3 regions of the Sinorhizobium arboris LMG 14919 genome follow, and region 2 is predicted to be linked to each of the others. Evidence: predicted binding sites of a transcription regulator. Region 2 holds the regulator's gene; each other region holds the start of a gene.

Region 1 (3,278 bases), 530 kb from region 2:
AGGTCTTCCGAGATCACCGTGCCGCCCGTCAGGATGGCGATGTCTTCGAGCATGGCCTTGCGGCGGTCGCCGAAGCCCGGGGCCTTGACGGCAGCGATCTTCAGGCCGCCACGCAGCTTGTTGACGACGAGCGTTGCGAGTGCTTCGCCTTCGACATCTTCAGCGATGATGAGGAGCGGCTTGCCGGTCTGGACAACAGCTTCGAGAACCGGGAGCATCGCCTGGAGGTTGGAGAGCTTCTTCTCGTGCAGGAGAACGAAAGCGTCTTCCAGGTCGGCGACCATCTTTTCCGGGTTGGTGACGAAATAGGGCGACAGGTAGCCGCGGTCGAACTGCATGCCTTCGACGACTTCGAGTTCGGTTTCGGCGGTCTTGGCTTCTTCAACCGTGATGACGCCTTCGTTGCCGACCTTCTGCATCGCTTCGGCGATATCGAGGCCGATCTGCTTTTCGCCGTTTGCCGAGATCGTGCCGACCTGGGCGACTTCGTCCGAGGTGTTGATCTTCTTGGCCTTGGCCAGCAGGTCCTTGACGACTTCGGCGACAGCGAGGTCGATGCCGCGCTTCAGGTCCATCGGGTTCATGCCGGCGGCAACGGCCTTCGCGCCTTCGCGAACGATCGCCTGAGCAAGAACGGTTGCAGTCGTCGTACCGTCACCGGCGATGTCGTTGGTCTTCGAAGCGACTTCGCGAACCATCTGGGCGCCCATGTTCTCGAACTTGTCTTCGAGTTCGATCTCCTTGGCGACGGAAACGCCGTCCTTGGTGATGCGCGGTGCGCCGAACGACTTGTCGATAACGACGTTGCGACCCTTCGGGCCGAGCGTCACCTTGACTGCGTCGGCGAGGATGTCGACGCCGCGCAGCATCTTTTCGCGCGCGCTACGGCCGAACTTGACTTCTTTAGCTGCCATTTTGAAAGCTCCTGGTTTCGAATTCCGGAACGGGTCCGGTTTCAAATTACGGAAGTTTGAAGGGTGCCGGCTATCAGCCGATGACGCCCATGATGTCGGCTTCCTTCATGATCAGAAGGTCTTCGCCGTTGATCTTGACTTCGGTGCCGGACCACTTGCCGAACAGGATGCGGTCGCCAGCCTTTACGTCGAGCGGAACAACCTTGCCGCTTTCGTCACGGGCACCCGAGCCGACGGCCACGATTTCGCCTTCTTGCGGCTTTTCCTTCGCGGTGTCCGGAATGATGATGCCGCCCTTGGTCTTTTCTTCAGACTCGACGCGGCGGACGACAACGCGGTCGTGCAGCGGACGGAAATTGGTGCTTGCCATTGTCTAATCCCTCGATCAAATGACACTGCGGGTCGCGGATGGACCCGCCGGATGGGTGTTAGCACTCTTCTCAAGTGAGTGCTAGCGCCAGCCGAGATAAGGCTGGCTGCGAAATGAGTCAAGGATCGGCTCCGAGATTTTTTGCCGGCCATGATCGTTGACAGATCGGACGCGCTTTTGTTTGATGGTTCCCATGGGGTAAGCGAATGCCTCACGAGGCGCCATGCCGGAGTTTCGCGTCCGCTAGCGATCTAAAGGACGTCGTAACATGGCCTCGTTCAACTCCATCTCTTCCGAAAAACTCGCTCGTCTCGTCGGCACCCCGAAGGCGCCAGTCCTTATCGATGTGCGCGACGGCGACGACTTCGCAGCCGATCAGCATCTCGTGCCGGGCTCCTTCCATCGCGCCCATGCTCACGTGCGGCGATGGGCAGAGGAATACCGCGGCCGCTGGGTTGTCGTGCTCTGCAAGCACGGGGGCAAGCTCAGCGAAGGTGCCGCCGCATGGCTGCGTCATGCAGGGGCGGCTGCGGAAATACTCGACGGCGGCATCGAAGCGTGGCGGGCGGCGGGGCTGCCGCTCGTTCCGGTCGCAAGCCTTCCGGATGCAGATCCTTCGGGGGGATCCGTCTGGGTGACCCGGTCGCGACCGAAGATTGACCGGATTGCCTGTCCCTGGCTGATCCAGCGCTTCGTCGATCCGCGCGCCAGGTTTCTTTTCGTCACGCCGGCGGAGGTCGAGGCCGTCGGCGAGCGCTTCGGCGCGACGCCGTTCGACATCGAAGGCGTCTTCTGGAGCCATCGCGGCGAGGAATGTACCTTCGACACGATGGTCAAGGAATTCCGTCTCTCGTTCCCTGCGCTGGAGCATGTCGCCCGTATCGTCCGTGGCGCCGACACGGACAGGCGCGAACTGGAGCCGGAGGCAGCCGGGTTGCTTGCCGTTTCACTCGGCCTTTCGCGCATGTATGCCGACGATCTCGAACAGCTCGAGGCGGGGATGACCCTTTATGACGCCCTCTATCGCTGGGCGCGTGATGCGACCCAGGAAAAGCACGATTGGGTCTCGCATGGCGGCAAGGGGAAGCACCCGTGAACGAGCAGGCAGCCTTGAATGTTGCGCCCGCACGCCGGAGGCCGGGTCGGTTCTCCTTCCTCATCCGGACCCGGCGACGCTCGATCCTGTCGCCTTGTTCCTGACGGTCCTGGCAGCCGCCTCGCTCCTTTGGTGGAAACGCGGAATGTTCCAGACGCTGGCAATCTGCGCCGCGGCGGGGGGATCGCGCTTTTCTAGAGCGCGATAGGAAAAGTCAGGTCGAGGCGACCTAAGGCATCGTTATCTGGAGCAGAACCGCCGCGCGCTTTCCTGCAATTGCCTTAAATCCTTTGGAAGCGCCGCGTTTTTCTCGGTGCGAGACTTGTATTCTTGTCCCTTCCTTGCGATGTCAGCCGGAAAGCCGAGTTTGCAGGAAGCCAGCATGGCCGTCAGGATCAACAGTTTTCGGGAAATCGCCGGTCGCTACGACGTGGTCCTTTGCGATGTCTGGGGCGTGCTTCACAACGGGATTCAAGCCTTTGCATCCGCCTGTGAAGCGCTTGCCGAGGCGCGCGCCCAGGGGCTGACCGTCGTTCTCATCACCAACTCACCCCGGCCGCATCCGGGCGTCACGGTGCAGATCCGTGGCCTCGGCGTGCCTGACGAATCCTATGATCGCATCGTCACCTCGGGTGATGTGACGCGGGCGCTGATTGCGGCGGCCGACAAACGCATCTTCTTCATAGGCGCCGATCGAGACCTGCCGCTGCTCGAAGGACTCGGCACCGAGATCGTGTCTGCCGACGACGCCGAGACGATCGTCTGTGCCGGCTTCTACGATGACGAGACCGAGACGCCCGAGCACTACCGTGCGACGCTGACGGGCCTCGCCAAGCGGAAAATACCTTTCATCTGCGCCAATCCCGATCTCGTCGTCGAGCGCGGTCATCGGCTGATC
Region 2 (3,278 bases):
TGCGCCGGTCGATTTCGAGGCATTGGACGACCAGCCGGTCGACCTCGTCTTCCTGCTGCTTGCACCGGAAGGTGCCGGCGCCGACCACCTGAAGGCGCTGTCGCGCATTGCGCGCGTGCTGCGCGACCACGACATGGTAACGCGTATTCGAGCGAGCGACTCGGCGAGCGCGATCTACACGCTGCTCAGCGACGACACGACCTCGCACGCTGCCTGACTATCTTCTGCGCGCCGCCTGTCCCGGAGCCGGTTGGCAAAGCACGCAGCATTTTCGAACAAGGACAAGGCCGCGCTTCCGCCAGGATGCGCGGCCTTTTGGTAAAGACAAAGGGCCGCGCCCTCCGAGGGCGCGGCCCTTTGCAGATTGCGTCATACGATGTCAGGCAGCAGGCGTCTCACCTTCGGCGGAGGCCGCTTTCGGGCCGCCCTTGGCAACACCGACCATTGCCGGGCGCAGGACGCGCTCGCCGATCGTGTAGCCCGCCTGGACCACCTGAACGACCGTGTTGTTCGGAACTTCCGTGTTCGGAACCTCGAACATGGCCTGATGGAAATTCGGATCGAATTTCTGACCGGCAGGGTCCAGCTGCTTCACGCCATGGCGTTCCAGCGCCGCGAGCATCGACCGCTCGGTCATTTCCACGCCCTCGATGAGTGCTTTCAGGCCGGCGTCGCCCGCCTCTCTGGCGTCGGCCGGAATCGCGTCGAGCGCACGGCGCAGGTTGTCGGAGACCGCCAGCATGTCGCGTGCGAAACCCGCCACGGAATAGGACTTCGCATCCTTCACGTCGCGCTCGGTACGCCGGCGCAGATTGTCCATCTCCGCGGCGAGACGAAGATATTTGTCGCGCAATTCCGCGTTCTCCGCTTTGGCGAGCTCGAGCGGATCCGGCGCGGCGGAAGCATCCGCCTCAGGCTTTTCCGCGGCTTGCGGCTCGGCGGCTGTTTCGAATTCTTCGGGCGCCGCGGCCTCGGGTCCGTTCTTGGTCGTTTCGTCGGTCATGACGTTCTCCGAGTTTCTGTCTTTGCTGTGTTCGGCATCATCAAACCAGCGGAAATCGCTTTGCTTGAACGTTCTGTTGCCTGGATTTGAAGCCCGATATCGATGTTTGGGCCCGAAAAATCAAGAGTCGATTGCTTCATCGATCAAAGGACTCGTTCAGCGCGACAGCCGCGACATGAGCTGGGCGGTGTAATCGACCATGGGAACGATGCGGGAATAATTGAGCCGGGTCGGTCCGATGACACCGACCGCGCCGACGATACGGTCGTCGCTGTCGCGATAGGGTGCGACGATCAACGACGAGCCGGAGAGCGAAAACAGCTTGTTTTCGGAGCCGATGAAGATGCGTACGCCCGGACCGCTCTCAGCGAGGTTGAGGATCTCGATCAGGCTGTCCTTCTTTTCGAGGTCATCGAAGAGCATACGCAGCCGCTCGATGTCGTCGGTCCCCTCCAATCCCTCGAGCAGGTTGGCCCGACCCCTGACGATCAGCCGCGCCGGCTGACCGTCGCCCTCGCTTCCGGACCAGATCGCCAGTCCGCGCTCGACCAAGTCCTGAGACAGCGCGTCGAGCTCGCCGCGCACCGTCTCCTTGACCTTTTCCAGCTGCGTCCGCAGCTCGGGGATCGTCTGCCCGGCAAGGTGAGCGTTGACGAAGTTCGCCGCTTCGGTGAGTTGGGCGCTGGTGATGCCGGCCGGCAACTCGATGATGCGGTTCTCCACCTGATCGTGTTCGCCGACGAGCACCGCCAGCGCCTTGGTCGGCGCCAGCCGGATAAACTCGACATGCTTGAGGACGGGATCACTCTTGGTGGTGATGACGAGACCGGCGCCGCGCGACATGCCGGAAAGCATCTGGCTCGCCTCGGTAAGAAGGTTTTCAACCGACTGGTCCCGATTTCCCGGGCGCACCTGCCTTTCGATGGAGGCGCGCTCCTCCGGCGAAAGATTGCCGACCTGCATGAAGGCGTCCACGAAGAAGCGCAGACCCGTCTGCGTCGGAAGCCGGCCGGCGCTGACATGGGGGGAATAGATCAGGCCCAGATCCTCGAGGTCGCTCATCACGTTGCGAACCGAGGCAGGCGACAGCGATATAGGCAGAAGCCGCGAGAGGTTGCGCGAGCCGAGCGGCTCCCCGCTTTCCAGATAGCTCTCGACAATGCGGCGGAAGATCTCGCCGGAGCGCTCGTCCAGCGCCGATGCGATCCCCTTCTTTCCAGGGTTGCGCAGTACCATGTCACTCCGTGATCAGTATTCGGTGTTCGCAAAGAATATAGTGATCCAGGCGAGGATTGGCAAAAGGGAAAAATCACAGCGAAGCTTTGGCATCAACCGGTTCCCTTTGCTTGCGCCATGATCTAGAAGGCTCACGTGAGCGCCGCGCGTCTTCCAGAAGCGCAAAGGCCGCTGGAGAACTTTAGAATTGCTGCCTGTTTTGCCCTTGAAATCCAACGAAGCTCAAGGAAACACGCAGTCGGGATCGACAGGAGTTGACGATGCGGCCATCCGGCAGAAAAACCGACCAAATGCGCAAGGTCTCGTTCGAGCGCAGTTTCTCCAAGCATGCGGAAGGATCCTGCCTCGTTCGCTTCGGTGACACGCATGTTCTTTGCACCGCAAGCCTGGAGGAAAAAGTTCCGGCATGGCTGCGCAACGGCGGCAAGGGCTGGATTACCGCAGAGTACGGCATGCTGCCGCGGGCGACCGGCGAGCGTATGAGGCGCGAGGCGGCGGCCGGCAAGCAGAGCGGCCGCACACAGGAGATCCAGCGGCTGATCGGCCGGTCGCTTAGAGCCGTCGTCGATCTGCCGGCGCTTGGCGAGCGCCAGATCTCGATCGACTGCGACGTGATCCAAGCCGACGGCGGCACGCGCACCGCCTCGATCACCGGTGCCTGGATCGCCCTCCACGACTGTCTGAAATGGATGGAGGCGCGCAATATGGTCAAGCTCGAGAAGGTGCTGAAAGACCATGTCGCCGCCATTTCCTGCGGTATCTTCGCCAATCAGCCGGTCATCGACCTCGATTATCTGGAAGACTCCGCTGCGGAGACGGATGCAAATTTCGTGATGACGGGCAGCGGCGGCCTGGTCGAGATCCAGGGAACCGCAGAGGGCAAGCCCTTCAGCGAGGAAGAATTCGCAAACCTGATGCTGCTGGCCAAGAACGGCATTGCCGAACTCATCGAAATGCAGAAGCAGGCGATCGCAGGCTAGATCGTTTTTGCGACAGCGAACGAACTGACTCTTTGAACCGACCACTTCGAACGGAAAAC
Region 3 (3,278 bases), on a different contig from region 2:
GTCGTGCAGCTGTTCAGAATGCCAGGCGAACCGCTTGGTATTCCTCTAAATACCGTTTGGCCGCCTCCTTGAAGGTCTTCTCGTCCTTCAGTCCGCCGCCTTTCTCCTTTGCCTTCATCCGGGAAAACCAGTCCTCCGCGAATTCCTTCGCGAGGGCGAGACTTTCCTCGCCCGTGCTCGTCCGCCAATTCTTGCCGTTGATACGGGTCGAGCACTGCCACTTTTTACTGTTCTCGCGGCGATAGACGAGGACCTTGCCTCCCAAAATCTCATGACTGGCCATTCTTTTAAACCCACCCTTGCGTTCCGAAAGCGGCGCCAGACTGTGTATGAGATGTGTACGCCGAAATGGCGGAGAAATTACGGCATTAAAAAAGTAACTATTTGTTTTCACATCAGAAAAATTCTAGAAAGCTACCGTACAGCCTAAGCCAGAGGGATTTAAAGCCTACAACCGGGTAACTCAGTGAGCCCAAATGCGCTCGTGGCCGGACTCAGCGGTTTTTGGGGACGTCTGTGATCTGTGGTGTGTAGACCGCTGTGTCGGTGTTATTCTCCGACCAAGCCCCGCCGATTGCCAAGTAGGCGAGAATGACGGCCATGGAGAGTAAGATGACGCCGATCGGGAAAGCCGTTGAGGCGTTCCGTTCTGGCGGGTCATGATAATCCCGGAGATTCATTTTCGCACTCCCGTGAGATGTTGAGGAGAGCGAGCGGTTCGGCGACCTACCTACCACCAATAATATCCGAAGACCGGTCGAGCATGGCGCTTACACTTGATCTCTTCCTTATACTCGTCATCGTCCCACTTGCGCTCGATCTTGCAGCGGCCGCGACGGTATTCTTCTTTGTAGGCTCTGCGCTCGTATCGGGGTTCATCATAGTAGTAGCGGTAAGAATGCCAGCGCCCATGGCCGCTTTCGTCCTTCCAAGGATCGGCCACTGCATTCCCGGCGAGAACCGCGATCCGCGTCGGCTTCCCGATCTGGAACCGCAATCTTCATCGGCGCAGGGCGCCGCCGTGGTCGGTGTCTTCGCATCTTCTCCGAGGGATCGATGAACAGCACCAACACAACCGCTGCCGCCACAAGTATGTATCCCGGAATGCCTGTCTTTGCGCTCGCGAAAGCGGCAATCAACATGGCGGCTGCTATGTAGATTGCCGTTGACCCGGGACCGGATGTGACGCCCCAAACGAGATCGGAAATTCGATTTTTCCATCTACTTTCCAACATCGCCATAACCAATAACCCCGATAGAACTGGCTTGGACTGGTGAGAAGCAACAGTCCGTCCGTGTTTTCGATTACCTCCGATTGTGTGTCGGAAAAGCTATTTTGCAACCGGCTTCAGACCTTTGGCACCGGGCGCGGGACTAAGGTCCTAACGCCCAATAAGGCTCTGCGGGTGGAACTACCCTCAATCGACGGTTGCTTGCCAATGGCGCTGCCGTCACGGGAAGATGCCTATGCTTCACCCTCCAAGATAGGAGTTGGTGCGATGAGCCCTTCCCGCGACGATTGGTCCAAAATAGTCTCCCGGGGACTCTAGAGCGTCGCGTCAAGAGGTGGGGGCGAGACCATTAGAGCAGAGATCGGCCCAGATCGTGGCGCGAAATCATGGCTTTAGCACTCCATGTGGTGGAGTGCTAAAAAATTTCGTCGCCCTCTTGAAACTCGAAAAGCCAGAAACCAGATCGATTGGCGCGATGCCAAAACATCGTGCGTCCCGCGTCGGATTCGCATCGGATGCGGCGCCGAGGATCCTCTAAAAATGTGTTTGTCAACGAGGAGAGCAACATGACGTTCCGTCCCTTACATGACCGCATCCTGGTGCGCCGCATTGAAGCCGAGGAAAAGACGGCCGGGGGCATCATCATACCCGACACGGCGAAGGAAAAGCCGCAGGAAGGCGAGGTCATCGCCGTTGGCCCGGGGGCGCGCGATGACAGCGGCAAGCTCGTCGAGCTCGACGTCAAAGCCGGCGACCGCATTCTGTTCGGCAAATGGGCCGGCACAGAAATCAAGCTCAATGGTGAGGAGCTTCTGATCATGAAGGAATCCGATGTGATGGGCGTGATCGAGATCGACGCCGCAGCGAGAAACGCAGCCTAGTGCCGATCCGGACCCATGCCAGACAAGAAATGCTGACCCAGGAAGGAGTACAATAATGGCTGCCAAGGAAGTGAGATTCCATACCGAAGCCCGCGAGAAGATGCTGCGCGGCGTCGACATTCTCGCCAATGCGGTGAAGGTGACGTTGGGCCCAAAGGGTCGCAACGTGGTACTCGATAAGTCGTTCGGCGCTCCGCGGATCACGAAGGACGGCGTCACTGTCGCCAAGGAGATCGAGCTCGAGGACAAGTTCGAGAACATGGGCGCCCAGATGGTGCGCGAAGTGGCGTCGAAGACCAGTGATATCGCCGGTGACGGCACCACCACGGCAACGGTTCTCGCGCAGGCGATCGTCAGAGAAGGAGCGAAAGCGGTCGCCTCCGGCATGAACCCAATGGACCTCAAGCGTGGCGTCGACAAGGCGGTGGATGCTGTGGTCGAGGAGCTGCGGAGGAACGCCCGCAAAGTCACCAGAAACGATGAGATCGCCCAAGTAGGCACCATCTCGGCCAATGGTGACACGGAGGTCGGCCGCTTCCTGGCAGAGGCGATGGAAAGGGTCGGCAATGAAGGCGTGATCACGGTCGAGGAAGCTAAGACCGCGGTCACGGAGCTCGAGGTCGTGGAAGGCATGCAGTTCGACCGCGGTTACCTCTCCCCTTATTTCGTGACCAATCCCGACAAGATGCGCGTCGAACTGGAGGAGCCCTATGTGCTCATCCACGAGAAGAAGCTGTCCAATCTGCAGGCGCTGCTTCCAGTTCTCGAATTGGTTGTTCAATCCGGCAAACCGCTGCTGATTATCGCCGAGGACGTCGAGGGTGAAGCGCTCGCCACCCTCGTCGTCAACAAGCTGCGTGGCGGCCTGAAGGTGGCTGCCGTCAAAGCTCCTGGTTTTGGCGACCGCCGTAAGGCCATGCTCGAAGACATCGCCATCCTGACGGGAGGCACAGCAATCTCCGAGGACCTCGGAATCAAGCTTGAGAACGTCACGCTCGAGATGCTCGGCCGGGCCAAGAAGGTGGTTGTCGAAAAGGAAAATACGACGATTGTCGACGGCGCTGGTTCGAAGACGGAAATTCAGGGCCGCGTCGCCCAGATCAAGGCGCAAATCGAGGAGACCACCTCGGACTATGATCGCGAGAAGCTGCAGGAGCGTCTCGCC

The links. The regulator HrcA, encoded in region 2, represses chaperone genes, less so after heat shock. The targets are predictions, from matches to a motif close to GTTAGCACTCNCNNNNNGNGAGTGCTAAC.
Region 1: a site for HrcA is predicted at 1,342-1,370, ahead of groES (co-chaperone GroES). Genes of this name have one in related genera too.
Region 3: a site for HrcA is predicted at 1,624-1,652, ahead of groES (co-chaperone GroES). Genes of this name have one in related genera too.

The regions. Positions count from the first base shown of each region.
Region 1 is NZ_ATYB01000014.1:536,233-539,510, forward strand. It holds gene groL (chaperonin GroEL) at 1-914, opposite strand, end outside; gene groES (co-chaperone GroES) at 988-1,284, opposite strand; gene SINAR_RS0113685 (chromate resistance protein ChrB domain-containing protein) at 1,553-2,380, shown strand; gene SINAR_RS0113690 (TIGR01459 family HAD-type hydrolase) at 2,763-3,278, shown strand, end outside.
Region 2 is NZ_ATYB01000014.1:8,197-11,474, reverse strand. It holds gene ptsN (PTS IIA-like nitrogen regulatory protein PtsN) at 1-217, shown strand, start outside; gene grpE (nucleotide exchange factor GrpE) at 380-1,003, opposite strand; gene hrcA (heat-inducible transcriptional repressor HrcA) at 1,160-2,239, opposite strand; gene rph (ribonuclease PH) at 2,500-3,219, shown strand.
Region 3 is NZ_KE386497.1:742,820-746,097, forward strand. It holds gene SINAR_RS1000000138105 (hypothetical protein) at 14-394, opposite strand; gene SINAR_RS0132515 (hypothetical protein) at 495-680, opposite strand; gene SINAR_RS0132520 (hypothetical protein) at 731-997, opposite strand; gene groES (co-chaperone GroES) at 1,799-2,113, shown strand; gene groL (chaperonin GroEL) at 2,169-3,278, shown strand, end outside.